DNA from 2 places in the Shewanella sp. 433 genome. Region 2 is predicted to be linked to the other one. Evidence: predicted binding sites of a transcription regulator. Region 2 holds the regulator's gene; the other holds the start of a gene.

Region 1 (15,633 bases), 1.2 Mb from region 2:
CCTTATCGACCGAGGTCACTTTTTTGCGGCGCCCTTGGGCGGCTTGGAAGGCGATTTTGGCAATGCGGCGGATCTCTTTGCGGCTGTAACGCATAGTGTCGAAGGCTTCTTCGTTTTCGCCTTCACCTTGGCGCCCTTTAGGTTTACCAAAGTAAATACCACCAGTGAGCTCTCGTACACATAACACATCAAAACCTTGTGCTGATATGTCGCTGCGCAGCGGCGACATGTGCTCTAAACCTAGGTGTAATTTGGCTGGACGGATATTACAAAATAGCTCAAAGTGGCCTCTAAGTGGCAGTAACGCGCCGCGCTCGGGTTGCTCATTAGGAGGCAAGTGTTCCCATTTTGGCCCTCCCACAGAGCCAAATAATATGGCATCGGCAGTTTCACACCCCTTGAGTGTCGCCTTAGGTAATGGACAACCGTGATTGTCGATGGCCGCGCCGCCCACATCGTATTCGCTGTATTCGATATCTAAGTTAAACCGCTCTTCAACGGCGCTCAGTACCTTGCGTGCTTCGGCCATAACTTCTGGCCCAATACCATCTCCGGCGAGCACTGCTATTTGATAACTCATTAATCACCCACTCCCTGCTTATTTACTCAATTATGGTCAAAAAGGTCCGCTCATGTTGGCGTTACACACCACCCAATACCGCCCGGCCTTGTTGAATTTTAGTTTTATTCTCAGCGACCTTATCGGCACGCCATGTTAGGTTCATCACATGGATAAGGGCTTGTACAGAGGCCTCAACCACATCGGTTGCCAGCCCCACCCCATGGAAATTCTGCTCATGGTACTTAGCGGTAATGTCGACTTGGCCTAGGGCATCTTGGCCTTCGCCTTTGGCGCTTAATTTATAGCTAGAGATATTGATTTGGCAGTCACTGGCGCGGGTAATGGCGTTGTACGCAGCATCGACCGGACCATTGCCCGTAGCGGCTTCGGTGACCACTTGCTCGCCCACCTCTAACGTCACCGTCGCGGTGGCCTGTCCTTGGGTGGAGTCAGAATGCACCACTAACTGTTGCAATTTATATTGATTTTCATCATCGGCCTGCGCCTCTATAAAGACCAAGGCTTCAAGATCATAATCGAACACTTGGCCTTTTTTGTCCGCCAGCTTTAAGAAAGCCTCATAGAGGGTATCCATATCATAATCGTGCTCGGCATAACCCATCTCTTGCATGCGATGCTTAATCACATGACGGCCTGAACGCGAGGTCATATTTAAATTATTACGATTTAGCCCTATGCTCTCGGGTGTCATGATCTCATAGGTATTTTGCGCCTTAAGCATGCCATCTTGATGGATACCCGAAGAGTGAGTAAACGCATTCGCCCCCACAATCGCCTTATTGGCTTGCACTGGCATATTACAAAGCTGACTGACGAGGTTAGAGGTGCGGTGGATCTCTTTGGCATTAATGCCCGTTTCTAACCCTAATGCCGCTTTTCGAGTGGCTAAGATCATGGCGATCTCCTCTAGCGAGCAGTTGCCGGCACGCTCGCCGATACCATTGACGGTACATTCAATCTGCCTAGCACCATGCTGCACTGCGGTAATTGAGTTAGCCACAGATAGCCCTAAGTCATCGTGGCAATGTACAGAGATCACCGCTTGATCGATATTGGGGACACGGTTGAACAGGGTTTCGATGATGCCGCCAAACTCGCTGGGGATGGTATAACCCACAGTATCAGGAATATTGATGGTCTTAGCGCCCGCCTTAATGGCTTCTTCCACCATTCGGCAAAGATTATCGATTGGCGTGCGCCCTGCATCTTCGCAGGAAAACTCGACATCATCGGTAAAACGACGGGCGTATTTGACTGCCGCCACCGCCATCTCAAGCACTTGGTCGAAAGAGCGTTTTAACTTACTTTCTACATGGATGGTCGAGGTAGAGATAAAGGTGTGAATACGAAATTGCTCCGCGACCGATAACGACTGAGCAGCGGCGTCAATGTCTTTCTCTAGCGCACGGGCTAAGGCGCAGACTCGACTATTTTTAATCGTGCGAGCAATGGTTTGCACCGAGTCAAAATCTCCTGGAGAAGAGACAGGAAAGCCCACCTCCATCACATCTACACCGAGTCGTTCCAGTGATAGTGCTATCTGTAATTTTTCCTTCACCGTTAAACTGGCCGCCAGCGCTTGCTCACCGTCACGTAAGGTTGTATCAAATATTATCACTCGGTTAGACATCTCGTTTCTCCGTGGAACGACTAGGTTCTATGTTGCGTTTTTATCCAATCCATATACAAAAAAACCCCGCGGTGTTGAGCGCGGGGTTTATGAATGCTGTTGTTATTAAGCGTGCAACACTACATTCTCCGCGCAGGTTCTGCGAGAAGGAGAATAATGAGGTTGAGTAGGGCACGGTTAGTCATCATCTTTTATCTATTCAAAAAAAATAAGTATTTATTCGACATTATCAAGGTAACGCTTAACTTTTTAACGTGTACAGCCTAAATAGTCAACCCCATTCTTTTCACATTTTCGCAAACATTACTACAACAATGCCGATTCATTGTACAGTTATAATCAATCCAGGCCTTAATTCGCTCAATAACGCAGCAGCAAATCACCCGAAAGGAAAAAAGCCAGCAAGCAGACACTTTATCATTCAAGCTGTTAATTTTTATGCAATCGCATATAAAAACTCAGTATAATGCGTTCACTCAAGTATTTTCAGTGGTTTAGTTCCGGAGTTAAACAATGTATTTTCGTCTCATGGTGTTCAGTCTCAGCCTATGGCTGCAGCCCGTTTGGGCAGACACTATGACAGAGCTAGATCAACTCGCGGCCACCGTCTATCAATATCCCAGCGAGGCGCTATCGAACATTACGCCTATAGAACAGCACTTCAATGATAAAAGTGCCCCGCAGTCGTTGAGATTGTCACTGCTTAAATGCCATGCCTTAGTGCAGTTAGGCGACAATGAAGCCGCCATCAACTTAGCACGCATGGGCGATGCCCAAGCAAAATCACTGGATATACCACAAGCCAGCCCCTATTTTTTAAACTGCATGGCAGAAGCTTATATTGATTACGGCGATCTACGCCAAGCCCTCACCTTACTCGATACGGCTATCTATCAATCTCGAGAATTTGAACAGCCTCAATCCTTAGTCAATGGTCTATTGCTGCGTGGACAAATCGATACCCACATTGAAAGTGACAGCAGTGCATTAGAAGACTTTCGTTTGGCACAAGATATCTATCCAGCAGCCTTACGCCAACCCATCCAGTGGATCACCCCACCACAGGCTTACCTGCAATTGGCAAGGGCCAAATTATTTAGAAAAAAGGGACAGCTGAATCTGGCTTTTACAATGGCAAAACAGGCGTTAACTTACCCGCAAACCATAGGTAAAGTTAGGCTTAACACATTACTAACAATTGCTAGAATCGCGCATGAAAATCAAGAGGTAAAGTTTAGGGATGATATGATTTTAGAAGCAAAAATCTTAATGCCTGAACTCGCCACCGCTACCGAACTTGCCGAAAGCTATACTGAGCTCGCCGAGGTGGAGTTTTTAAGAAACAATGACAAGAATGCCATTCAGCTACTCAACATCGCCCTTAACACCTTCGATAAACACAAAAAAATCAACGATAGCTTGCGCGCTAGTCGTTTATTGGCGCAAATTTACTTAACCAAAGGCGACGAGCAACAAGGGTTAGACTTGATGCAACAAGCCATCGCAATAGGCCAACGCACTAATCAATATGATGAATTGGTGTACTGCTATCAATTATTAAGTGAATACTTCGCAGGGATGCGCGACTATCGCCAAGCTTATAACTACCAACTACAGCGCGTCGATAACATTAAAAACAGCTATGAGTTCTTAAAAAATACCCGCCTATTACAAATGAAGGCCCAGCTTGGGCACTATCAAAAACTGGCCCAAGGCCACAAGCCCAAACCTATCGAACTCGACACGCGTATCGATGATAACTATGGCCTGATTGTCATTATCGTGTCGGCACTATTGCTGCCATTACTGATGTTAATATCACGCTTGCGCAAACAACAAAACGCCCCCCAGATGCAAGAGGTGCCATTAACCGCCCATGAAAAGATGCAGGCATTAATTGCCAGCGCTAAACAAATTGGGTATCCAATAACGATTTTATTGATTAATCCAAGCCATCTTGCGCCTCGCGATATGGCCACGCTATTAGATGAGATACGGCAGAAATTGCGCCAACAAGATATTATGCTCGATAAAGCCAGCGACCAACTGCTTATCATGCTGCCCTTTACCTCACTTTCCGGGGCGAAAGAGATAGTCAAACAGTTAAACACCGTCATTGCGTCATTGCCGGGCGGTGACAAAGTTAGGATAGGTATGGCAGAGATGCAATATTACGACACCTTGTTATCACTGACCAAGCGTGCAGGCATCGATCAGCTCAGTCGATACAACGATCAATTAGGGCGCTAACTCCGGGTTACTAACCTTCGGCTAGGTAATCGCTGATCTCATCGAGAAACTCATCGCCAAAACGCTTGAGCTTAGTTTCACCTATGCCATTGACCGCTAACATCTCACCTGGGCTTGTGGGTAACATCGCCGCCATCTCGGCTAATGTCGCATCGTTAAACACCAGGTAGGGTGGCACATCGAGCTCTTCGGCCAAACTGCGACGCAGTAACTTTAGGCGAGCAAACAATTTTCGGTCGTAATTTAACGGCGCCCGACTGTTGCCGCGACGTTTGACATCTGTGGTTAAGGTGATGCGTGGTTCGGCTAATAACAAAGGCAATTCGCCTTTGAGCACCGCCCGCGCTTGAGGGTTGAGCTTAATCGATGAGCCACGGGTGATATCTTGGCTCGCAAAACCTAAATGAATGATCTGCCTGATAATACTAAGCCAAAATTCATGGCTCTTATCTTTACCTATACCCCAGGTTGAGAGTTTATCGTGCCCTCTATCGACCACGCCAGCCGACTTTGAGCCCCGTAGCACTTCGATCAAATGGTTAATACCAAATTTCTGTTGCAGTCTAAAAATGCACGACAATACTTTTTGTGCATCTTCAACCCCATCGTAGCGTTTAGGGGGATCTAAACAGATGTCACAGTTACCACAGGGTTCAGACGCACTCTCATCAAAATAATGCAGTAACACCTGACGTCGACACGTTTGCGCCTCGGCAAACGCGGCCATGGTATTAAGCTTATGAAATTCGACCTGTTGTTGTGGCCCAGGTTCAGCCTGTTCAATTAGATGCCTTACCCGGCCAATATCGGCTGGATCAAACAGCATTAATGCTTCGGCATCGAGGCCGTCACGTCCGGCGCGGCCGGTTTCTTGGTAATAGGCCTCGACACTCTTAGGGATGTCGTAATGCACCACAAAACGCACATTAGACTTGTTGATCCCCATACCAAAGGCCACGGTTGCCACCACAATATCTAACTGATCTTTTAAGAAACGCTCTTGAATATCGCCACGCTCTTCTTGGGTTTTACCCGCATGATAACCATCGGCTTTATAACCTTGCAGACGCAACCGCTCTGCGACTTCATCGACGCGGCGACGACTGCCGCAATAGATAATACCGCTATTACCGTTTTGCGTCTGGATAAATTGCCGAAGCTGATTGGCGGCATTGAGCTTTTCGGCAACGGTATAACGAATATTAGGCCGGTCGAAACTGGTTAATAACACATAGGGACTAATCCCAAGGCGCTGACAAATATCTTGGCGGGTCGCCTGATCCGCCGTGGCGGTCAATGCCATAATAGGCACATGGGCAAACAGTTGCCTAAGACGACCTAATGCCGCGTATTCCGGCCTAAAGTCATGCCCCCATTGAGAAATACAATGCGCCTCATCGATGGCAAATAGCGAAATATGCAAGGCTTGCATACGATCAACAAAACTGTCCATTAACAGCCGCTCTGGCGACACATAGAGCAACTTAAGTTCGCCGCGGTGCATCTGCTGGAAAATCTGTTGCGATGTTTCACGGGATTGCGATGAGTTTAAATAAGCCGCAGCCACGCCCATCTGCTTGAGGCTATCAACCTGATCTTTCATCAAAGAGATCAAGGGAGACACCACCACAGTTAACCCGGGAAAGAGCAACGCTGGCAGTTGATAACACAGACTTTTACCGCCACCCGTTGGCATAATCACCAACGCATCATGACCGAGAAAGACTTGATCGATAACCTCTCTCTGACCCAGCCTAAAGGTGCGATAACCAAATACCGCCTGCAAACTACTGGCGAGCGGATCTGTGTTATGGGGTTCAACTTGGGTTACTGCAGAATCCATTGGGCATCATAGTCATCAATCGGGCCGCCTATTCTAATCAAGCTCATCGCACTTGTCTCGGTTACGCTGACAATTGCGCCATTTTTTATTGCCATCACTCACGCCAGCTTAGCCATGGTGGTGATGTTTTAAGCAAAAGCTTGCTTCAGAGTATTGTTTAGATATAGGTTATTTACCCTACACCAAGCCGATGATTAACGGAGTAATCGCTTAATGACAACCGCAATTCAAGCACAGGTTTTAGCCAGCGTCGCCGAGATATTTGACCAACAAGTACCGTTTCATAATCTGCTCGACCTGCATATTCAGCATTACGATATCCACGGTGTCGAAGTAGTAGTAAAAATGAAGCCTCAATTAATTGGCAATATCCATCAACAAATTTTACATGGCGGCGTAACCGCCACCGTGCTCGACGTGGTGGGTGGGCTGACGGCATTTTCTGGGCTTGTAGCCAGCCGGGATGATTGGAGCCTAGATGCCTTGCAACAACGTCTAACCACCCTTGGCACTATCGATCTACGTGTCGATTACTTACGCCCAGGCAGAGGGGAGATATTTACCGGCACAGGCACGGTGATTCGCGCTGGCAACCGTGTTTCCGTGTGCCGCATGGAACTGCATAACGAGCAGGGCTCTCACATCGCTTTTGGTACTGGCACTTACATGATGGGTTGATCCTAATAAAACCGTGGCGTATTGGCGCCACGCAACTGATGTGAGGATGACCATAATACGTGACTTACGACTAGCTCAGGCCTGCAAATAACCTGCTTGAGTCCAAACCGCTTGCGCCCTACAATGCGTCTCCTTGTTACGACTAGAATCCCAGGTTATGGCCGATACTGAATATCGTAAAGGGGTGGTGTTGGCGCTTTGCGCATACTGCCTTTGGGGCTTCGCCCCTTTATATTTCAAACAATTACACAATGTTTCTGCGACAGAAATACTGACCCACCGCGTGATTTGGTCTTTTGTCTTTATGATCATCCTCATGCAATTTATCGGCGGTTTTTCTAAGCTTAGAGCCCTATTTCGACGCCCCAAACAGCTGGGCGTATTGGCCATCACCTCGATATTAATTGCCGGCAACTGGTTATTGTTTATTTGGGCGGTGAATAATGATCACATGCTCGATGCCAGCCTAGGCTACTTTATCAACCCCTTGTTTAATGTATTGCTTGGAATGATATTTCTTGGTGAGCGGTTACGTAAACTGCAATGGTTTGCGGTGAGCCTCGCCTGTACAGGAGTACTGATCCAGCTGATCTCTTTTGGCTCGATCCCACTGGTGTCATTGGCACTGGCATCCTCATTTGGCTTTTATGGTTTACTGCGTAAAAAGGTCAATGTCGATGCTAAAACAGGGTTATTGGTTGAAACCGCGCTATTGCTTCCTGTCGCGGTGATCTATCTATTTTCAACTTTAGATTCGGCCACTGCAAATATATTGACCAACGACATCAATATGAACTTATTGCTTATTGCAGCTGGTGTGATCACCTCGGTGCCACTGCTGTGTTTTGCCGGAGCAGCAACACGTATTCCGTTGTCAATATTAGGTTTCTTCCAATACATTGGCCCCAGTATTATGTTCGTTTTGGCCGTTAGTCTATTTAATGAACCGTTCGATTTAGAAAAAGGCATCACCTTCGCCTTCATCTGGAGTGCATTGGTGATATTTACGCTTGATATGGCGTTAAAGCGTCGACGCAAGCAACAGGGCTAGTAACGGCTCTGCCCGCTCAACACTCAATATCAGCAGATAGCCCTCCGTCGTTGGCAACACCAGCACATGATGACTACCGGTAACGGACAATAGGGCTTTATCGCTATTGGCGATGGTATCTTTTAACTTAAACCAGCCCAATCGATAGCCGGGCAAACCCACGCCATTACTTCTATAACTCAACTGTGGCGCATCAGCGTCATCCAAGCTAACAATGCGTGCCTGCGAAATTAAAAGACTCTCCAAAGGCAATTCAGTGCGATACAAAGGAATGTCGACCGTCATTGATGTGGGGGTGACACGAATATTGGCATCATAGGCCTTAAAGAACACCCAAGATAATAGACCCAATACAGTAATCACCATACCCAGCGCAGCAAATTTAGCGCCTTTGGGTAATGGTTTGATCTTTAGAAGAATTAAAATAAAGCCGATGCCGACCAGTAAAGAGACAAATGTCGCACTCGTTGCAGCATCGAAAGCCGTTAGCTGAAAGACTTGAGTATCCATGTTCAAGCACCCTATTTTTAATGTCATTGAGGTCTCTGTTGAGCCCCACGATATAAGATTGAGTGGTGGCTCATCCTCAAATTGAATAGCCTCACTATGCACTGCACGACATACTATGTCAAAAAGTGCATAACGCCCAACACAAGCAAAAAGACCACGCCTTAACGTGGTCTTCTAAGTGAGCTTTTACTAGAGATCTAACGCGAGAATTTTTGATTTACGTTGGTAGTTATACAACTGCTTTTTCATATTAGGTAATGCATCAACGTCAACGATTTCAAAGCCATGCTCAAGAAACCAGTGGATACTGCGCGTTGTCAGTGCAAACAAGCGAGAATAACCTCGCACCTTGGCTTGCCCAATAATGTTCTTCAGCAGTATGCTACCTCTATCGGCATCACGATAGTCAGGATGCACCACCAAACACGCAAATTCTCCGGCATTATCTTCCTCAAACGGGTACAGCGCGGCGCAACCAATCACTAAGCCGTCACGCTCAATCAGCATAAACTGCTCAATCTCCATCTCAAGCTGTTCACGGGAGCGACGCACTAAAATACCGCTTTGCTCCAGTGGACGAATTAAGTCCAGTACGCCACCAATATCGGAGATAGTGGCACGACGTAAACGCTCTGCACTCTCTGTCACGATTTGCGTGCCGATGCCATCGCGTGAAAACAACTCCTGCAACAGTGCACCATCATCGAGATAACTAACAAAGTGGCAACGGGCCACTCCGTTACGACAGGCATCAATACTCGCCTGTAAAAAAGCCCGAGTGGCCACACACCACTCATCGTTTTCGCTCTGCTCAGATAAGATGCGCTGTGCATCGGTTGGCATTAACTCCGCCAGCACTTCGCCATCACTATCTAAGATGCCTTTTTCGGCGCTAAAACCAATCATCTTATCGGCTTTGAGCTTCACGGCAATTTGGGTGGCAACCTCTTCGGCGGTGAGGTTAAAACTCTCACCCGTCACCGATGCTGCCACAGGGCCTAATAGGACGATGCCATGGTTATCTAATTGACGCCGTAGGCCCTGAACATCAATCCTTCTCACTTTGCCACTTAGGCAGTAATCGACACCGTTATCGACGCCCAGCGGCTGAGCAATAACAAAATTACCGCTAACCACGTTAATCTGCGCACCTTGCATAGGGGTATTACTTAAACTCATCGACAGCCGCGCGGTAATATCGAGCTGCAAACCACCGACCACCTGTTTAATCACTTTAAACGAGTCTTCATCGGTAATACGTACCCCGTTATAGTATTCGGGCATCAACTGCTGTTGCTTTAAGGCGGCATCAATTTGTGGTCGCGCGCCATGCACCAACACGATCTTGATCCCAAGACTATGCAGTAACGCGATATCATTGATGATGGAGCGAAATTGGTTTTGCGCCAATGCTTCTCCACCCAACATCACCACAAATGTTTTGCCCCTATGTGCATTGACATAAGATGCAGAATGACGAAATCCATCGACCAGTTCAGTAGTGCGCACGTATGACCTCTAAATAACAATAAATGGGTAAGCAATCTTGACCACATTAGAATAACAACCCGATAATATTGCATTTAAATTCACTTTAAAAGCATTTGTTTTCATTTTATACAATTAGCTCATCTCCCCCCCTTTAAGTAGATAGTAGACTCATTGTTGAACTGCTCAATGGAATAGCAAAAATATATAAGCATTGGAGTCAGACTATCAATAAGGTGAGGTAAAGCTTAAGCGAATCGATGAATTTGAAGATGATGTTGGGGAGTTTTGTATGCAGGGAGAGCTAAACAACGACAGTGGCGAGTCGGGATACTGGAAGGTAAAAGGGCAAAAAAAAAGCCCCTACAAGTAGGGGCTTTCAAAAAACGTTATCAAGAATTACTTGATTTTCGCTTCTTTATACATAACGTGCTGACGAATAACTGGATCAAATTTCTTGATTTCCATTTTTTCTGGCATGTTACGTTTGTTTTTCTCAGTCGTGTAGAAATGACCAGTTTTAGCGCTAGAAACTAGCTTGATCTTCTCACGGTTACCTTTAGCTTTAGCCATGGTTTATTACACCTTCTCGCCGCGGGCACGAAGTTCTTTAACAACAACTTCGATACCTTTCTTATCGATAATACGCATACCTTTAGTAGATACACGTAGTTGAACGAAACGCTTTTCGTCTTCTAACCAGAAACGGTGGTTCTGTAGGTTAGGTAAAAAACGACGACGAGTCGCGTTCTTAGCGTGCGAACGGTTGTTACCAACCATCGGCTTCTTGCCAGTAACTTGGCATACTCTTGACATGTCAATCTTCTCCAAAAACAATTTAACGCTCGAGCATTAATGTACCTCGAATATGGCCGTCGCCCGAGGCACACAAAGAGGGCGCATTTTATACAGCATCTAAAATCAAAGATCAAGGGATATTCAATCTATCCATCCCCTCTCTGCGAACGACACTATCTCATGATCGCCTATAACCATATGGTCTAACAGCGAAACATCGATAGTTGCTAGCGCGTATTTCAATCGCTCAGTAATTCGCCGATCGGCATGACTTGGTTCCGCAACCCCCCGAAGGATGATTGTGGCAAACAATGACGGCCGCGGCTTTTTTCTCAAGCACTAGGCTGACCACTTCACGTGGATAAACCGAGGCTGAATCTATGGTACCACGGAACAATTCAACGAACTGAATCACTCTATGTTGGCTATCGAGTAATAAGATGGCAAACACTTCATAGGCACGATCCCCTAATTGTCTCATTAAATAGTCTCGAGTTAAATCAGGATCTGTTAAAATCTTGCCTCTTTGTAGATTTTCTTTCGAAATTCGCTTACTTATTTCGATTGCAGCCTGCAATTGGGCGTATTTTACCGGTCCAATACCGTTAATCACGCACATTTCACTCTGCTTCGCCGACATCAAGGCTCGTAATCCACCAAAATGACCTATCATGGTGCGAGCTAACGACACCGCACTTTGGCCCGGCAAGCCATTTCTAAGCAACACGGCTAATAACTCAGCATCTGACAGTTGCGCCGCGCCTTGATGCAATAACTTTTCTCTTGGGCCCTCACCGCTGGGCCAATCCTTGATGGTCATACAACCTCCATGTTGCAGCGCTAGGCTGGCAATTATGTTTGCCACATTTTTATTTGAGTTATTGAGTATGGCTCAGTTTTTACAAACTTGTTTGCTCTACTTTACTCTGATTGTGGTATGGTTAGCCGGATGCGAAGCAAGGCAAATTAACGCGATTAGTGATCAATATGAGTCTGACAAATAAAAAGATATTACTGGGCATTGGTGGTGGTATTGCTGCCTATAAATCGGCTGATTTAGTGCGCCGACTCAAAGAGCGTGGCGCCGATGTAAGAGTGGTGATGAGCCAGAGTGCTCAAGAATTTATAACTCCGCTGACACTACAGGCCTTATCTGGTCACCCTGTTGCAAGCGATCTGCTTGACCCCGCAGCCGAAGCGGCTATGGGGCATATTGAACTAGCCCGCTGGGCCGATATGGTGCTGATTGCTCCTGCAACCGCCAATCTTATTGCTCGTATAAATGCCGGCATGGCTGATGAGCTGATCACCACCACTTGCTTAGCCACCGAGGCTCCCGTGGTATTGTGCCCCGCGATGAATCAACAGATGTATCGCAATGCTGCAACCCAAGCCAACTTAGACTCGCTACGTGGTAGAGATATCACCATCTGGGGACCCGCTTCGGGCAATCAAGCCTGTGGTGAAGTGGGCCCAGGACGCATGGAAGAACCGCTGGTGATTGCCGAGCGAGTCGAACAGTTTTTTGCCCCTAAAATCTTACAAGGTCTATCGCTATTACTCACGGCAGGACCCACGCGCGAAGCCATCGATCCGGTGCGATATATTTCCAATCATAGCTCAGGCAAGATGGGCTTTGCCCTTGCTAAAGCCGCCATCGAGATGGGTGCTAAAGTCACCATAGTGGCAGGGCCAGTCAATATTGAAACCCCACTAAACATCAATCGCATCAACGTAGAGTCGACCCAAGAGATGCTCGACGCCGTTATGCAGCAAGTGCATCATAGCGATATATTTATCGGCTGCGCCGCCGTTTGTGACTACCGAGTTGCCGATATTGCCACCGATAAAATCAAAAAATCAGCACACGAGATGGCACTTGCGCTAGTGCGTAATCCTGATATCTTAGCCAGCGTTGCCGCCCACCCACAGCGGCCGTTTACTGTCGGTTTTGCCGCAGAAACCCAAGACGTGGCGCATTATGCAAAAGACAAGCTTAAGCGTAAAAATTTGGATATGATTGCCGCTAACGATGTATCAGATCCCTCGCAGGGTTTTAATAGTGAGACCAATGCGCTAACCGTCTTCTGGTCTCATGGTCAGTATGAGTTACCCGCAACCGATAAGCTGACCTTAGCCAGACAGTTACTCACCTTAATTGCACAGCAGATGAAAACAGCATGAAGACACCAATTGAACTAAAAATTTTAGATTCACGTATAGGTTCACAGTTTCCACTGCCCGCTTATGCCACCCCTGGCAGTGCTGGCATGGATCTTCGTGCCATGCTTGACACCACCTTAGTGATTGCACCAGGTGAAACCCAGTTAATCCCAACAGGCATTGCTGTACATGTTGCTGACCCAAGTCTCGCAGCGGTGATATTACCGCGCTCAGGTTTAGGCCATAAACACGGCATAGTGTTGGGCAACTTAGTCGGCCTTATCGACTCAGATTATCAGGGGCCATTAATGGTCTCCTGCTGGAATCGCAGCAATGAACCTTTCAGCCTAGAAATTGGCGACCGACTGGCACAACTGGTGTTTGTGCCTGTGGTGCAAGCTGAGTTTAAGCTGGTTGATGAGTTTGATAGTTCAGATAGAGGTGAAGGTGGTTTCGGCCACTCAGGCACCCAATAATCTGTCACGCCAAACAAGCATAATTAGAGAGCCATGGGGATTCACTTAATACCATCGGCTCCTGTAGTAATTGAGTAAAGGAAACTTAAATGGCTGCAAGCCCTAAAATCAATCGTCGTGAACACATTCTGCAATGCCTCGCCACCATGTTAGAAACCAGCCCGGGCCAACGTATCACCACGGCTAAACTCGCCGCAGAAGTGGGCGTGTCAGAAGCGGCGCTGTATCGTCACTTTCCCAGTAAAGCCAGAATGTTTGAAGGGCTTATAGACTTTATTGAAGAGTCATTATTGTCGCGCATCAACCTGATCATGGACGATGAAAAAGACACCATGAAGCGCTGCCAGCTATTACTGCAGCTGCTACTGGTCTTCGCCGAGCGTAACCCTGGCATCTCACGCGTACTCAATGGCGATGCACTGCTTGGCGAAAATGAGCGTCTACGCAGCCGCACCAGCCAAATATTTTCAAAAGTCGAAACCCACTTAAAACAGATTTTACGCGAAAAGACCCTGCGCGAAGGCAAAGGCTTTCAGTTAGACGAAGCCATTTTGGCTAACTTATTATTAGCCGTTGCTGAAGGCCGTATCGCCCAGTTTGTTCGCAGCGACTTTAAGCAAAAACCCACCACACATTTTGTCGAACAGTGGAACTTTATTCAGCTGCAATTACTACAAAGTTAACCGAGACAAAGCTGATGGCGGTTAGCAACATCCTATGCCGCTGTAGCATGTCTATCACCTAAGCATTTGATGGTTCAATCCGCTTCATCCTTCAGCTCCGAATTAAAAAGCCGATTATCAACATCGGCTTTTTTGCTATTCCCTTACGTTTTCTGGGTATAAATTGGCCGTCATTCAGGGTATTCTCCTTGCCCGCCTATTAGCCTTTAACTAGATAGGCGATCTATAATCATTACTTTGAAGCGGCAAAACATTCATATTATTGATAATTTACCGCAATTGAACTAACCACTATCAATATGGTGGAGGATCCAATGGCATTAAGTGAAGCAGCACAACAGGTGCAAACCGCATTATTAGCGCGGGGGTTAGAGACCCCTATGGTACCTTGTGGACTCAGCGCCAATGAGCGCAAAGAAAAGATAGAACACCATATGCGTGAGATCTTAACCTTAATGTCTCTGGATTTACGTGACGACAGCTTAGTCGACACCCCAAAACGCATTGCCAAGATGTATGTTGACGAGATTTTCTCTGGTCTCGACTATGCTAACTTCCCCAAGATCACTGTTATCGAAAATAAGATGGGGTTTGATGAGATGGTTAAGGTGAAGGATATCAGCCTCACCAGTACCTGCGAGCATCACTTAGTGACCATAGACGGCGTCGCGACCGTGGCCTACCTGCCACGCAAAAACATTATTGGCTTATCGAAAATCAACCGTATCGTCCGCTTCTTTGCTCAGCGCCCCCAAGTGCAAGAACGCCTAACCCAGCAGGTACTCGTAGCACTGCAAACGCTACTTGAGACCCAAGATGTGGCAGTAAAGATGGACGCGGTGCACTACTGCGTTAAGTCACGTGGTGTAATGGACTCCACCAGCTCCACCACCACTACGGCACTGGGCGGTATTTTTAAATCTAACCCAGCCACCCGCGCCGAATTTCTACATCAATAAAGCTTATCAAACTACTCATGCTGCGGCCTCGGCCGCAACATTTAAGCAACAAAATCTTGACTTCACTAATTGACTATCTTACTTTTCAAAAATTACTGCTCAAATATCATGCAATGCGGGTTATCTATAATTAAGGATTTATACCCTAGTCAAGGAAGATATAAACATGAAACACACTCTCACGTTACTTGTTTTCGTAATACTAACTAGCTTTATTACTATGTCTAATGCTTACGCAAGGATAACCTATACCACCTGTAATGATTGTGGTATCGCCCAACAAGGGTTAGCCGCAACGCAAATTCCTATGCTTAATAATAATGACAGGGTATTTGTTTTTAATTATATCAACCGAACGGTTAATGAATTCAAAATTATTCAACGTGAAGGAGAAGAACATCCAGATACTAATATTCCGAGAATATTCAATGTATCTGAGCTACAACCTAAAACGGCCGCAACTATAGAGTTAGAAAGAGCCTATGAAAATGCAATAATCCAGCTAGGACCCAACGGGGAAA
Region 2 (15,633 bases):
ATGTTCTCTTTATTAGATCGGACACCTACCATTGAAGACAAGCCAGATGCCGCCAGTCCGACACTGACCCAAGGTAGCCTACGTTTTGAACATGTTAGCTTTAGTTATGATGGCCGTAAGATCCTTGATGATGTGAGTTTTGAATTACCCGCAGGTAAAAAAGTGGCGATTGTGGGTGACAGTGGTGCGGGCAAATCCACCATAGTTAAACTGCTATTTCGTTTTTATGAAGCACAGTCTGGGCACATTTTTATTGATGGTGAAGATATTACACAATTGAGTCAACATGCTCTGCGACAAGCCATTGCTATAGTGCCGCAAGATACTGTGTTATTTAATGATTCACTATTGGAAAATATCCGCTATGGCTCACCAAATGCAACTGATGAACAGGTGCAAGGCGCGATTAGGATGGCTCATTTAGCCGGATTTATTGAGCAACTTAAGGACGGCTGGCACACTAAAGTGGGTGAGCGCGGTTTAAAGCTCTCGGGTGGTGAAAAGCAGCGAGTCGCTATTGCTCGAGCCGTTTTAAAGGGATCGCCTTTGTTGGTGTTTGATGAAGCCACATCATCGCTCGATAGCCATTCAGAGCAAGCTATTTTGACGGCATTAAAAGAGATGGAAAAAGGCCACAGCAGTTTGGTCATCGCCCATCGCTTATCGACGGTGGTCGATGCTGACCAAATTATAGTGCTTAGCCAAGGCAAGATAGTGGAGCGCGGTGATCATCACAGCTTGTTAAAAGCCAAAGGCTTGTACCATAAATTATGGACGGTGCAGCATCAACATTAATCGGCTTAGGTTGTAATCATACACGCTGTTTTATTTGCTTGCGGCAGGCTGGAATTCGTTTTTGCTGCAGATTGACATGCGACCCGATCGCCCCCGTTGCCACCTTGGTTTGACTAACCCATGAAGCTAATCAAAGATAGGTGATGGCTCTTGGGGGAAATGTTATTAATGGAACTTAGTGGTGGTGACTGTATATAATCGTGATGCTCTATATTTCATGATGAGCGCCTAACAGACAGCCATTACGCTGTTTTTGAGGTGTTAATGGGTCTCCAACCATCGCAAAGTAGGCTTAGTTTATTATTGCCAGTGTCGTAAGGCGTGAGTCGTATGATCTCCCCGCGCTTAAAACAGATGGTTTCGCCTTCGATGACGGTTAACCGATCACAGTTTTGACAGCTGACCGAGAGGGGTTTACTTTTTCCACCCGCTCCAAAAAACGAATCACTCACCAGATGTTCTCCTTGGTATTGAATTTTATACTAGCTGTACCGCTATTCCATATGTTGCTAATGTAGTCAAGTGTAACGTATAAAGCTAGCGCTATCCAAGTCGCATTAGATTAATAACTCTAAATCATCTATTTAGTTAGCCCTAAACCTTAATCATTTTAGTCAAGGCTCATAGCGCCGGCATTACTCGATTACTGGCAGTGAAAGCTTGGGTCGAGCAAACGCATGCTAGACGGTTAATCTCGATGATCTATGTGTGGTTTTCGAGATATAGGCTTATGCCAGCGGTTTCCACTTGACCGCTGTGGCACTGTATTGAAACACATCAATATGATTTAAATATTGCACTGCTCACGGTAGGCCTATTGCCTTGTTAGCTCTATGTCACATTATTATCACCACATGGTAACCCATTTGGGGGGTAAATTCGATCTAGTTAGCACTTTTTACTTAAAATACACCATCTTGATACATTTTAAGGTGTTATAGCGTAAAGGTGCATAAGGCAGAGATAAAAGTTAAAGCGGTTTAAAAAATGGTCGATAATAGAAGCTAGGCTAAAGGGCCATTATCGCTTAGAGAGGCAGTTATGCAGATTAACAATCATGGCACCGCCGTGTCAGAAACGGCTCGAACTAAATCAGAAGCCAATATGGATCACGGCCAGCAGGTGTCGGCAGTGGCTAAAACTAACACAGCTCAGGCAACGAGTAAGCAGCTAATGAATAAGGCCATTTTGTCAGCACAGCATGAGGTGAACCTCAGCTCAGCTAACGAACCTATGCGGCTACTCTATAAGGCTGCGATAGCTTCAATTAATGAGCATCTCGCTCCCTCTATGGGTGAGCAGGCGATTGAAACCGCGGTTGAACAAGGTGTCGATACTTCTGCTGAAGCGACAGCCGAACGTATTGTTAGCTTTGCTACGCAGTTTTTTACTGTGCATCAAGAGCAAAACAGTAATATGGCCTTTGACGAGCAGCTTAACTCATTTTTGGCGATTATTGGCGGCGCGATTGAGCAGGGGTTTGATGAAGCTAAAGATATTCTATCTGGATTGAAAGTTCTCGAAGGGGATGTTGCCGATGGTGTAGAGCAAACTTACTCTTTGGTGCAGCAAGGGTTACAGGAATTTCGTGACAGCTTTAACCCAGATGTTGGATCTCTATAAGCAAGTGATGATTTAATCTTGTACCGACTCATTAATTGGTCAAATAAGCTCTATGGTATAGGTTGCCTTGACTCTACTCTCAATAACTTCAATGATGGTGTTTATCGACCTTGATAAAACTCTCAAAGGGGACGCCAATGTGGCAACAGGCAAACGTGGTAGAGCGCATAGATTGGAACGAACGGTTATTTACGTTAAAGCTGTCTGCTGATATTGGTGATTTTATTGCGGGGCAGTTTATTAAGCTCTCACAAGTTATTGATGATAAAAGAGTAGCGCGAGCTTACTCATTAGTAAATGCGCCTTCGAGTCAGTATCTTGAGATTCTGGCGGTAAGTGTAGAAGAGGGGAAGCTCTCTCCGCAATTACAGATGCTAAATGTTGGCGACAGTATCGATATTTCCACTCAGGCGACAGGTTTTATGACCCTAGATGAGTTGCCAGCTCAAGGCCAACATTTATGGCTATTTGCAACCGGAACCGCTGTAGGGCCTTTTATCTCTATGATGCGAACCGAGCAACCATGGCTGCGTTTTGACAAGGTGATTTTGGTTTATGGGGTTAGGCAGGCAAATGACTTAGCTTATTACCAAGAGTTGCAGCAGTTTAAGTTAACCTATCCGCAGCAGTTTGAACTCGTCACCTCTGTGACTCGTGAAAAAGGCGTTGGTACCATAGCTAGCCGTATACCCGATGCGATGGCTGCAGGCGTTATTGAGGCGCAAGTTGGGCTTCAATTAACCCCCGAAGATGCTCAAGTGATGATTTGTGGTCACCCTGAGATGATTAAAAGTCTGACTCAACAGCTTAAAGAGCGTGGTTTAGCCACTAATTTACGCCGAGCGCCCGGCCAAATCACGGTTGAAAAATATTGGTGACAACAGGCTCTAAGCCCCATCTCTTGTGTCGCAGTAACGCTTATCTTCTTTGCAAAGATGAGGTAGCTTAAACCAATTAACTGAAAGGTGGGGGCTTTAATGCTATCGCCCACCTTTAGCCTACTGTCTCAACCCCCTAGCTTCTAGCCACTAAATACTGCTTTAGTGTCATAAAGCCTTCTTTAATGCCTTACTCCTTTGATAACGGCCGCCTTTTTTACTGCTGCGGTGTTTTGCCATGTATTGGCGTTTGCTGTACTTGCTACTCGGCGTATGACTTTACTCGCCATAGACTGGTTAACAGCATGGTCCGTGTTATCTTTGGTCGTATTGGCGGCGGCCGCTGCGTTTGCTGTTTCTGCGGTTTTGTTCGCCAAAGGTTCCGTAAAGTTCATGGCTAACGCCAAATTGTATTCGCCGCTCCTCATCGAATTTTCGTCTATCGGCATGGTGAACATAGCGACAACGGCACGGCGAAGAGTTGCACCCTTTGAGGGGGAGCGTAGGGGCTTGCGCAGAAAGGTAACGTTGACCTTGCAGTGAGTTGGCTCTGGTACAATCCATAGCATCATTGACAATTTCTACGCTATGAAAATTCGACTTTGATTGACAGATTTTGTAGCTCCGCAACAGGTGGGTATTCACTAATCGGTTTGGCTATAGTTTTGCTACGTGCTGTATTTGCAGATTTTTTTCGCCTTATACCTAATCTGTGCTTAAACAGATATAGCAGTAACATCAGCGCCAAGATCAGTGCGGTAATTTTAATAAGCATAGTTATTCTCTGTGATGTATCGCTTGTCAGGTTGTTGCGTTTGCCCTGTTAGTGTAGACACTATTGTTAACTAAGCACAAAACTGCCGATATATGATGATTTTTTGATAATTCGACTTGCCGTCATGTGAGGTTTTGATTACCCTATTCGCAATTGATAACCATTATCATTATCGGTTTGTGACTGGAGAGTTGAAATGAACTTTACTAAAGGCATTATTGCGTTAGGTTTGGCTTGTATAACATCAATGACAAGTGCCGCTGAGACGTTAACGATTTACTCATATCGGCAGGCATTTTTGATAGATCCCATTTTAACTGACTTTACCAAACAGACGGGTATTGAGGTGAATGTGGTCTTTTCTAAAAATGGCATTGCCGAACGTATTGCCAGAGAAGGGCGCTTATCTCCCGTTGACTTAGTGCTGACATCTGACTTTTCTCGCTTAATGGAATTGACCGAGAAAGGTTTGGTTAGTCCGGTGAAGAGTGATGTGTTGCAGAGCAATATCCCAGAAACGATGCGCTCGCCCAGTGGAGAGTGGTTCGCATTAACTCAGCGGGTGAGAAATATTTATTCATCTAAAGAGCGTTTAGGGCCATTAGATATTGATTATGAAGATCTTGCTGACCCCAAATATAAAGGCAAAATTTGTACTCGCAGCGGTAAACACCCCTATAACATTGCTTTGGTTGCCTCGATGATCGCCCATCATGGTGAAGCTGAAACCAAAGAGTGGTTAAATGGTTTTAAGGCCAATTTGGCACGTAAGCCACAAGGTAATGATCGTGCTCAGGTGCAAGCTGTTAAAGAAGGTTTGTGTGATATTGCCATAGGTAATAGCTATTACTTAGGTAAAATGTTGCAAGATCCTAATCAAGTTGCTTGGGCTGAGGCGGTCAATATTAACTTCCCTAATCAAAGTAATCGGGGTGCGCACATTAATATTTCAGGAATGGCGTTGGCTAAGTATGCCCCCCATAAAGACAACGCAGTCAAATTAATGGAATATTTGTCAGGTGATGCCGCACAGCAATCTTATGCGCAGATCAATATGGAATATCCGGTCAAAGTCGATGTCGCGCCATCTGAGCTAGTGGCCTCTTGGGGGGAGTTTAAAGCCGATGCGTTACCGATCTATAAATTGGCTGAGTATCATCAGGCAGCCGTAAAATTATTAGATGAAGTGAAGTTCGATTTATAACATATAGTCAATGCTTGCTTTTGATATCGGTATAGCCTTCTTATTTAGAAGGCTATTTTGCTTTTTAGCTACAGAGCGCACATTTTTGTAAGTTATAATCGTTTTTATTTAAGCTTCGATTTAGGTTGGTCCTTGATAATTATCTGACTAAGCCAGATGAGATAACGAATGATTTTAGGTTTTGCTCGACGTTGGTCAGTGCTCAGTTACTTGATAGCAGTGATCTTAACACTGCCATTGTTAGCCATTATTGTGCAGGCGGCTGTGCCCGGTGAGGCTATATTTGCTCATCTACTCGATACCGTATTACCCACATATATCTTTAATACGTTGGCGTTGATGCTGTGTGTCTGTATTGGTGCCGTGGTATTTGCACTGCCCGCAGCTTGGTGCATTGCCCGTTGTGAGTTTCCGGGGCGCCAACTCTTCCAGTGGGCATTGTTATTACCTTTAGCTATGCCAGCCTATGTGGTGGCTTATGTGTATACCGATCTGCTCGATTATGCTGGCCCGATTCAACGAAGTTTGCGTACTTTGTTTGGTTGGCAATCGCCCCAAGACTATTTTTTCCCCGATGTACGCACCTTGATGGGTGCAGCAGTGATGTTAGCTTTAGTGTTGTTTCCCTATGTTTATCTGTTGGCTCGCACCGCATTTATGGAGCAATCCTCAAGCTTACAACATGCAGCTCGCGTGATGGGGTGCTCCCCATGGCAAGGTTTTTGGCGCTTAAGTTTACCCATGGCAAGGCCCGCATTAGCCGTTGGCGCTTCTCTGGTCGCAATGGAAACCGCAGCTGACTTTGCTACAGTAAGTTATTTTTCTGTGCCGACATTAACCACAGCGGTATATGACACTTGGCTAGGCTATGGCAGTTTATCTGCTGCCGCCAAGTTATCGGCAATTATGTTGTTGGTGATTTTTTGCATGATTGGCAGTGAGCGTTTTGCGCGCCGTAAGCAAAAGTTATTTCAGAAGCAGGCCGAGCTCAATGATCGTGACCGTTATCTGTTATCGGCACCTAAAGCATGGCTGGCAACTTTTTACTGCGCTGGTTTATTGGTGTTGGCTTTTCTACTGCCTTTTACTGTACTTGTCAGTTATGCTTGGCAATATTTTGAGGTCAGTTGGCACAACCAGTTTTTACAATATAGCTTTAACAGTCTTTACATTGCGTTATTAGTGGCCTTGAGCACTGCGGTTATTGCAGTGGTTCTGATGTTTGTTAGGCGATGTAGCCCACGGCGCAGCGACCTATTACCGTCACGTTTAGCGTCTACCGGCTATGCGCTGCCTGGTACCGTGCTGGCGATTGGGATCTTGGTGCCACTCACTTATATGGATTTTGCCATTAATGATATTTACGCCTACTTCGATGCACAAGGGCCTGGTTTACTGTTAAGCGGCAGCGTATTTGCGTTAATTTTTGCCTTTTCAATTCGCTTTGTGGCTATTGCTATTGGCAGTGTGGAGAGCAGTTACAAGCGTATAAGTCCAACGCTGGATATGGCTTCGATCACCATGGGGCTAAGACCCAACGCCTTGCTGCGTAAGGTGCACCTTCCTCTGTTACGAAAAGGCATTTTTGCTGGCGTGTTGTTGGTGTTTATCGAGTGCATGAAAGAGCTGCCTGCGGCCTTATTACTAAGGCCGGTCGGGTTTGAAAATCTTGCCACCTACGTATATCAGTTCGTGTCAGATGAACAGCTTGAGCATGGCGCTCTGGCGGCTATTGTTATTGTTCTTGTTGGTCTCATTCCGCTGATCTATTTAAACCGTTCTTTGGAGCATAATACTTAAATGTCTACCCTCAATATCGAAGATGTTCATAGTGATTACCAAGGTCTGGTGATTTTAAAAGGACTCAGCCTTAATATTCAACGGGGAGAGATTGCTGCGCTGCTAGGCCCCAGTGGCTGCGGTAAGACTACCCTGCTCAGGGCGATTGCTGGGCTGCAACCTATCTCTGCTGGCAGAATTAGTATCAATAAGCGGTTGTTGTCGGGCGATGATCACTTTGTGCCGAGTGAGCAAAGAGAAGTGGGGATGATCTTCCAAGATTATGCACTGTTTCCCCATTTAACGGTTGCCGACAATATTTTGTTTGGGGTCAAAGGATTAACTAGTGCTGAGCGACAAGCGAGATTAACTGAAATGCTAGCTCTGGTGAAACTCGATGGTTTAGCAACCCGCTATCCACACGAGTTATCTGGCGGTCAGCAACAGAGGGTATCGATTGCTCGAGCACTGGCCTATGAACCTGAGCTATTACTGCTCGATGAGCCTTTTTCTAATATAGATGCCAAAGTGCGTAATGAAATGATGCTGGAGATCCGCAGCATTTTAAAACAACGTAATGTCAGTGCAGTATTTGTGACGCACAGTAAAGATGAAGCCTTTGTATTTGCTGATAAATTAGCGCTATTTAATCAAGGAGCCATAGTGCAATATGGTTGTGCCGAAGCGCTTTACAGTGCGCCAGCCGATAAATATGTTGCTGAATTTTTAGGAGAGGGCAATTATCTTGCTGCTGAGGTGGTGGACGGTTTTACACTCTCTACGCCACTGGGGGTGATTGTCAGCACTGCACCTATGTTGTTTGATGTAGGGCATAGTGGTGAACTGTTATTGCGTCCAGAGCAAATCGATATTCATGCCAATGAGCAAGGGGAGGGGATGATCGTCGAGCGACGTTTTTTAGGCTGTAATTGTCATTATCGAGTATTGGTCGGTACACAACGCTATGATGTTCGCAGCCCCAAAAACGATTTAGCGCTTGGCCAACGGGTTCAATTAGAGGTGATCCCTCATTCCTTGGTGTTATTGTCGCGTCCTGAGTAACATATTTGTCACTCATGGTGGTTGTTCTGGTTAATAAACGTTAATCTAACCGTAAATACGGTTTCTTTTTAACGCGTTGTAGATTGTGTAATACTATTCATCATTAAAGTTTTGGACAATATTGCCGAAAATTGAAACTGACAGAGGGTAGGGTCTATATGGATAGTCAGGTTATGCCACGTGAACAGTTAGGTGTGTGTGCCGAAGGAAATTTGCATAGCGTATATTTGATGTTTAATGCCGAGGACGGTGTGGAATCACAATTACGTCCTTGTGTAGCCAATGTTGCGCAGTACATTTATGAGTTATCGGATCAATATGCCGATAGCGCCTTTAATGGTTTTGTCGCGATTGGTGCTAATTACTGGGACAGCTTATACCCCCAGTCTCGTCCAGCTCAATTGAAACCGTTTCCGGCTATGAATGCCGATAATCGAGATGCCCCTGCACATGAGTATGATCTCTTTATTCATCTGCGGTGTGACCGTTATGATATCTTGCACTTGGTGGCTAATGAAGTGTGCCAGATGTTTGAAGGTTTAGTTGAGCTGGTCGATGAGGAACGTGGTTTTCAGTTTATGGATACGCGGGATCTTACCGGCTTTGTCGATGGTACTGAAAACCCCAAAGGGCGTCACCGCCAAGAGGTCGCCTTAGTTGGGGATGAAGATGCAACCTTCCGTTCTGGTAGTTATGTGCATGTGCAAAAATACGCGCACAACCTGAGTAAATGGAATCGACTTCCTCAGAAAAAGCAAGAAGATATCATAGGTAGAACTAAAATCGATAATATCGAATATGCCTCGCGGGATAAGCCTCTAACCAGCCATACTAAGCGGGTTAATCTGAAAGATAGCCAAGGGCGTTCGATGGAGATCTTAAGGCAGAGTATGCCTTATGGCTCAATGAAAGAGCAGGGGTTGATGTTTATCGCCCTGTGTCGTAATTCTGAGCATTTTGAAAAAATGCTCCACAGCATGATCCACGGTGATGGTGCTGGTAACCATGATCACTTAATGCACTTTACTCAAGCACTGACGGGATCGGCTTTTTTTGCTCCTTCGCTAGATTTTATGCAAAATGCAGCCACCGAAAGTGACGAGTGAATAGCGGCAACCTATTGTTCGTTGCGCCATTGATTAACTACAGTCCTCCAAGTCTGTTGACTCTTTTTTATCGCGCAGTGGTTCAAACTGGTGCGCAAAATGAGTAGCCATCAAAAGCAGGCTGCAATAAAATTCGCCTTAATCGGCTTTAGCAAGTCTTTTTAGCAGGCTGGTTAAGCATCAAAAGCGATAAAATCTTGCATGCTGATTAAATGCCGACAAGAGAAACTTGTCGGCATTTTTATATGATTTTAAGTGACACTGGCTTTGATTGATCATTAACGGCTAAATTGGAGCCATTGTTTTGGCATAAAAAAGACGCCATTGGCGTCTATTTTTCAGTAAATCGTAATTAGTCTTGATCCAGGAGCTGTCATTTAACTGCCAAAATAGAGGCTATTGATTCCTTGAGCTAGCGTGCTATAAAACGCATATAACGAATTAATCGGTATAGTTAAATAATGACTTTATTGTGTTGAACGTTTTACCAACTTCTTGAATATTAGACGGGCAGATAAAAATCGTGTCATCACCAGCAATGGTGCCCAATATTCCCTCTGGTTTACCTATAGAATCCAGCAGTCTAGCGATTAACTGCGCTGCTCCAGGGCTGGTTCTCACCACAATCATAGATTGATTATGGTCGACATCAAGTACGAGGTTTTTCAATGGGCTGCCAGCCGTAGGCACACCTAGTTCTGCAGGGAGGCAGTAAACCATCTCTTGTTTAGCATTACGTGTACGCACCGCGCCAAACTTACTTAGCATGCGCGAGACTTTCGATTGGTTAATATTGTTATAACCTTCGGCTTGAAGTGCATTGACGATTTCGCTCTGAGAGCCAAAGCGTTCCTCTTTTAAAATAGCCTTAAAGGTCTTTACGAGTTCTTCTTGGTTTTTATTGGCTTGCATAAATTTGGCATTCTTTTATTCGTAAAATTGGCTCATTGTGAATAGCTATGCAAAGCAAGTCAAGCCTTACTCGTTGTAGATGAATAAACATTCACTCATTATTGCTGGTGATCATGTAAGTATCGAGGCCGCAGCGATAGGTATCCTTTTCATTTAGCATTATTAATGATGATAAAGGTGGCGGCTGCATCTATGTGTGTTAAGTCAAACGGTTATCAATTAACCGCTAATACATGCACTTTTCGAGGTTATTTATAAAATATCTTGCTACACGACTAAGGGATAATTGAATTATTGATGTGATTGCAGTAATGTTGCGCCATCTGTGAATTTAGATCTATGTCACATAATAACCAAGAATTAACGGAGATAACTATGAAAGTTGCTGTACTTGGTGCCGCTGGTGGTATTGGCCAGGCTCTTGCTCTACTGCTTAAAACTCAATTGCCTGCCGGCTCTAAATTATCCCTTTACGATATCGCGCCAGTGACCCCTGGTGTTGCGGTTGACTTGAGCCACATCCCTACAGCGGTTGAAGTCAAAGGATTTGCGGGTGAAGACCCAACACCAGCACTAGAAGGCGCTGATGTGGTACTTATTTCTGCAGGTGTTGCGCGTAAGCCTGGTATGGATCGCTCAGATCTATTTAACATCAATGCAGGGATCGTTAGAAACCTTGTTGAAAAGTGTGCAGCAACTTGTCCTAAAGCGCTTATCGGTATTATTACCAATCCTGTTAACACCACCGTCGCTATCGCTGCTGAGGTACTAAAGGCTGCAGGCGTTTATGATAAAAACCGTTTATTTGGTGTCACTACCCTTGATGTTATTCGCTCTGAAACCTTCGTGGCCGAAGCCAAAGGGTTAGATGTGGCTGATGTTAAAGTCAATGTCATTGGTGGCCACAGCGGTGTAACCATTCTTCCTCTGCTTTCTCAAGTTGAAGGCGTTACTTTTAGTGATGACGAAGTCGCTGCTTTGACTACTCGTATTCAGAATGCGGGTACTGAAGTGGTTGAAGCTAAAGCCGGTGGTGGTAGTGCAACACTTTCAATGGGTCAGGCTGCGTGTCGTTTTGGTCTGTCATTGGTTCGCGGCCTTCAAGGTGAAGCGAATGTTGTGGAATGTGCCTATGTTGACGGTGGTAGTGAGCATGCAGCATTTTTCGCTCAACCAATCCTTCTAGGTAAGAACGGTGTTGAACAAGTACTGGCTTACGGTGAAGTGAGTGAGTTTGAAGCTAATGCGCGTGATGCGATGTTAGATACGCTAAAGGCTGATATTAAGCTTGGAGTCGAATTCGTTAAGTAAGCTAAACGAATCAATAAAAAAGGAGCCGATTGGCTCCTTTTTTGTTATTTAAATCTTTGCGCCATTAGTCAATCATTAGTGATTACGCGCTACGGCGATTCTAGCGAGTGATATTAGCGCTTGCTTGTAGTCACTCTCTGGCAGTATTGCTAAGGCACTAATGGCCTTATCAGCCTCTTCTAGCGCTCTTTGTTCAGTATATTTGAGTGCACCACATTGCTTGAGCGCATTGAGAATTGTCTCAATGTGACCAGAACCGTCACCTTGCTCAATCGCTTGACGAATCAAGGCTTGCTCTTCATCGGTACCATTGGCAATGGCATAGATTAGCGGTAACGTAGGCTTACCTTCGGCTAAATCATCACCAATGTTCTTTCCTAACTCTTCGGTTTCTGCTGTGTAGTCTAATAAATCATCGGTGAGCTGGAATGCTGTGCCTAAATATTTACCATAGTCAGCTAAGGCGGTTTGCACCTCAATACCGCTATCAGCCAAAACGCCTGCTAAACGGGTCGCAGCTTCAAACAGCTTTGCTGTTTTGCAATAGATGACACGCATATAGCTTTCTTCAGTGGTGTCAGGATCGTTACAGTTCATTAGCTGTAATACTTCGCCTTCTGCTAATACGTTAGTAGCATCGGCTAGGACTTCTAACACTTGCAAGCTGCCCAGCTCGGTCATCATCTGAAACGAGCGAGTATATAAAAAATCACCGACTAACACGCTTGCGCTATTACCAAAAAGTGCATTAGCTGTCTCGCGACCACGTCTTAGCATTGACTCATCTACCACGTCATCATGCAGTAATGAAGCGGTATGAATAAATTCAACGATTGCAGCCAGCTTGATATGAGCTTCACCGTCATAGGCAATCGCACGAGCCGCCAGAATGGATAGCAGTGGGCGCATTCTCTTGCCCCCGCCATTGATAATATAGAATCCAAGTTGGTTAATTAGGGCTACATCTGACTCCAACTGTTTATAGATCAGTTGATCGACGGCTTTCATATCAGCATCAGCCAGCTGACGAATGGCGTTCAAATCCATATTAGGCTCTACTTCTAGTGGTATTTTGTAATTCAGGCAGCCCAAATTAAGGCAAAAATGTTATAGTATTGAGATTCTACCTAAAAATGTCGAGTAAGGCATTATTAGAAGACTAATGTGAGAGTAATTCCGATCTTTTTTTGATCAAAGTGAATTAGGGCTTGTCAGCCTAATGAACTTAGCGTAAACTCCGCGACCATTGTCATTAAAGCTTTTATAGCGCCCAGCCTAACATTAAAAGGTCTGCGTGCTTGAAATATCGGAGTAAAATAGCTATGTACGCTGTTTTTCAAAGTGGTGGTAAGCAGCACCGTGTTGCTGAAGGCCATACAGTTCGTTTAGAGAAATTAGAAGTCGCTACAGGCGAAACTATCGAATTTGACCAAGTTCTTTTGGTTGCTGATGGTGAGACTGTACACGTTGGTGCACCTTTAGTTGAAGGTGGTAAGGTTGTTGCTGAAGTTGTCAGCCATGGCCGTGGCGAAAAGGTAACTATCGTTAAGTTCCGTCGTCGTAAGCACCACGATAAGAAGATGGGCCACCGTCAGTGGTTCACCGAAGTTAAAATTACTGCTATCAACGCTTAATAGGAGTCTAACTCATGGCACATAAAAAAGCTGGCGGTTCTACTCGTAACGGCCGCGATTCAGAAAGTAAACGTCTTGGTGTTAAGCGTTTCGGTGGTGAATCAGTTCTTGCTGGTAACATCATTGTTCGCCAACGTGGTACTAAATTCCACGCAGGTGTTAACGTAGGTATTGGTCGTGACCATACTCTATTTGCACTAACTGACGGTAAAGTTAAGTTTGAAGTTAAAGGTCCTAATAACCGCAAGTTCATTAGTATCGAAGCTTAACTCTTAGTTCACCTAAGATAGTTTATAAAGCCCTGCCTCTGGTAGGGCTTTATTGTTTATAAATCTGGTGAAATGAGCCGGTTACGCTGCTCCAGCACCAGTAAAACATTGAACCCTCAAACCTGTGTATCTCGTTTGAAGTTCAATACAGAAATTGTTTTTTGGCGGTACGATTAGATTGGCAGTATAATCGGTCTATTGTGTGGTGCCTGGAGTTGGTATGAAGTTTGTCGATGAAGCTGTGATCAGAGTAGAAGCTGGTGATGGTGGTAGTGGTTGCGTTAGTTTTAGACGTGAAAAATATGTGCCTGATGGTGGCCCAGACGGTGGTGATGGTGGTGATGGTGGTAGTGTTTATCTGCAAGCAGATGAAAACCTTAATACCCTAATCGACTATCGCTTTGAGCGTTTTCATTTTGCCGAGCGTGGTAAAAATGGCCGTGGCCGTGATTGTACTGGCCACAGTGGTCAAGATCTTATCCTTAAGGTGCCAGTCGGGACCCGCGCCATTGATGAAGAGACTCAAGAGGCATTAGGCGATCTCAAGACCCATGGTCAAAAACTGCTAGTGGCAAAAGGGGGCTTCCACGGCCTAGGTAATACGCGCTTTAAGAGCAGTACCAACCGTGCGCCAAGACAGAAAACCCTTGGTACGCCAGGTGAAGTACGTAGCTTGCGCTTAGAGCTGATGTTACTTGCCGATGTGGGCTTATTGGGTATGCCCAATGCGGGCAAATCAACCTTTATTCGCGCCGTGTCTCGTGCAAAGCCTAAAGTGGCTGACTATCCGTTTACCACATTGGTTCCTAACCTTGGTGTGGTGACGCCGCGTCATGGGCAGAGCTTTGTGATTGCGGATATTCCCGGCTTAATCGAGGGCGCCGCAGAAGGTGCCGGTTTGGGTATTCGCTTCTTGAAACACCTCGAGCGTTGCCGAGTGCTGCTGCATATTTTGGATATTGATCCTATCGATGGCAGCGACCCTGTTGATTCAGCCCGTGCAATTGTTGCCGAGCTTGAAAAGCATTCTCCATTGCTGGCGAGTAAGCCGCGTTGGTTAGTGTTTAACAAGACAGATCTGCTCCTTGAAGAAGAGATCCAAGAGCGAGTAGAGCGTATTGTTAAAGAGTTAGACTGGAAAGGCGAAGTCTTTACTATCTCTGCGTATAATCGCGAAGGCACCCAAGAACTTAGCTTGAAGTTGATGGACTTTATTGCTGCGCTACCTGAAGAGGTAGAAGCGGATCCTGATGCTGAAGTTGAATTCAAGTGGGATAATTATCATCAACAGACTCAAGATGTTGTCAACGAAGATTATAATGGCGATGACTTGGATGATGATGACTTTGACGATGATGATTATGATGTTGAGATCATCTATCAAAGGTAAGCTTAGCTTATTATCGCTTTCATTCTGAGAACCACGTGTACGCAGATACTCAAAATGATATTACTCGGCAAGTTGTCCGGGTTGCCCAACTTTTGCTAGCCTATGGCGCTGAATCTGAACTCATTGAAGAGATCAGCCAGCGCCTCGGTTTGGCATTAGGGTTGGCTAGTGTTGAAATATCCATCTCCTCTAACTCCCTCGTGCTAACCAGCTTAGTGCATGGGCGGTGTATTACCACCACGCGTCGAATTCGCGAACATGGCATAAATATGACCATTATCTGCGAACTACAGCGCATCTGTTTATTAACTGAGAAGGGCATATACGGCTTAAATGAAGTGCGTAAGCGCGTATCTCGTATACAAGCTAAAAGCTACCCTAAGCGCTATTTAATCCCCATGATTGGCTTATCCTGTGGCAGTTTTTGTCACCTATTTGGTGGCGATATGGTAGCGATAATAATCACCATCTTTGCCGCCTCGCTAGGCATGTTTGTGCGCTTAGCCATTGCTAAGCGTCATTTCAATTTATTGGTGAACTTTGCCGTCACTGCCTTTGTGACAACCTTAGTGGCGCAAATGGGCTATCACTTTGATCTTACCAGTACACCAAAGTTACCTATGGCGGCGAGTGTGTTAATGTTGGTGCCGGGCTTTCCGATGATTAATGCGATTTCAGATATGGTTAAGGGACACCTTAACGTGGGGATCTCGCGTTGGGGGCATGCCACTTTATTGACTGTTTCCTCGGTGATCGGCATAACTATCGCGATGCAATTAGGTGGGTTATTCCTTTGATAGAACTCTTACTAAAATTGGCAAACGATGCGCTGTTTTCATCGATTCCGGCGGTAGGTTTTGCCATGGTATTTAACGTGCCGAAACGCTTTTTACCT

Evidence for each region. The regulator ArgR, encoded in region 2, controls arginine synthesis, uptake and breakdown. The targets are predictions, from matches to a motif close to ANTGAATANNTATTCANT.
Region 1: the regulator ArgR is predicted to act here: its motif matches at 10,122-10,139, upstream of argA (amino-acid N-acetyltransferase).

What each region holds. Positions count from the first base shown of each region.
Region 1 is NZ_CM181703.1:724,088-739,720, reverse strand. Features, by position in the region: gene leuB (3-isopropylmalate dehydrogenase) at 1-580, opposite strand, end outside; gene leuA (2-isopropylmalate synthase) at 642-2,213, opposite strand; gene AC5YB1_RS03420 (tetratricopeptide repeat protein) at 2,727-4,463, shown strand; gene recQ (DNA helicase RecQ) at 4,474-6,306, opposite strand; gene AC5YB1_RS03410 (thioesterase family protein) at 6,520-6,984, shown strand; gene rarD (EamA family transporter RarD) at 7,142-8,035, shown strand; gene AC5YB1_RS03400 (PH domain-containing protein) at 8,006-8,545, opposite strand; gene argA (amino-acid N-acetyltransferase) at 8,735-10,054, opposite strand; gene rpmG (50S ribosomal protein L33) at 10,433-10,606, opposite strand; gene rpmB (50S ribosomal protein L28) at 10,613-10,849, opposite strand; partial or broken gene radC (RadC family protein) at 10,973-11,651, opposite strand; gene coaBC (bifunctional phosphopantothenoylcysteine decarboxylase/phosphopantothenate--cysteine ligase CoaBC) at 11,819-13,015, shown strand; gene dut (dUTP diphosphatase) at 13,012-13,470, shown strand; gene slmA (nucleoid occlusion factor SlmA) at 13,560-14,153, shown strand; gene folE (GTP cyclohydrolase I FolE) at 14,468-15,112, shown strand; gene AC5YB1_RS03355 (hypothetical protein) at 15,279-15,633, shown strand, end outside.
Region 2 is NZ_CM181703.1:3,612,961-3,628,593, reverse strand. Features, by position in the region: gene AC5YB1_RS16095 (ABCB family ABC transporter ATP-binding protein/permease) at 1-795, shown strand, start outside; gene AC5YB1_RS16090 (DUF5610 domain-containing protein) at 1,837-2,418, shown strand; gene AC5YB1_RS16085 (ferredoxin--NADP reductase) at 2,556-3,296, shown strand; gene AC5YB1_RS16080 (hypothetical protein) at 3,479-3,691, opposite strand; gene AC5YB1_RS16075 (Fe(3+) ABC transporter substrate-binding protein) at 4,268-5,275, shown strand; gene AC5YB1_RS16070 (ABC transporter permease) at 5,444-7,075, shown strand; gene AC5YB1_RS16065 (ABC transporter ATP-binding protein) at 7,076-8,116, shown strand; gene AC5YB1_RS16060 (Dyp-type peroxidase) at 8,275-9,222, shown strand; gene argR (transcriptional regulator ArgR) at 9,664-10,134, opposite strand; gene mdh (malate dehydrogenase) at 10,510-11,445, shown strand; gene ispB (octaprenyl diphosphate synthase) at 11,521-12,492, opposite strand; gene rplU (50S ribosomal protein L21) at 12,768-13,079, shown strand; gene rpmA (50S ribosomal protein L27) at 13,094-13,348, shown strand; gene cgtA (Obg family GTPase CgtA) at 13,569-14,738, shown strand; gene AC5YB1_RS16025 (threonine/serine exporter family protein) at 14,774-15,535, shown strand; gene AC5YB1_RS16020 (threonine/serine exporter family protein) at 15,532-15,633, shown strand, end outside.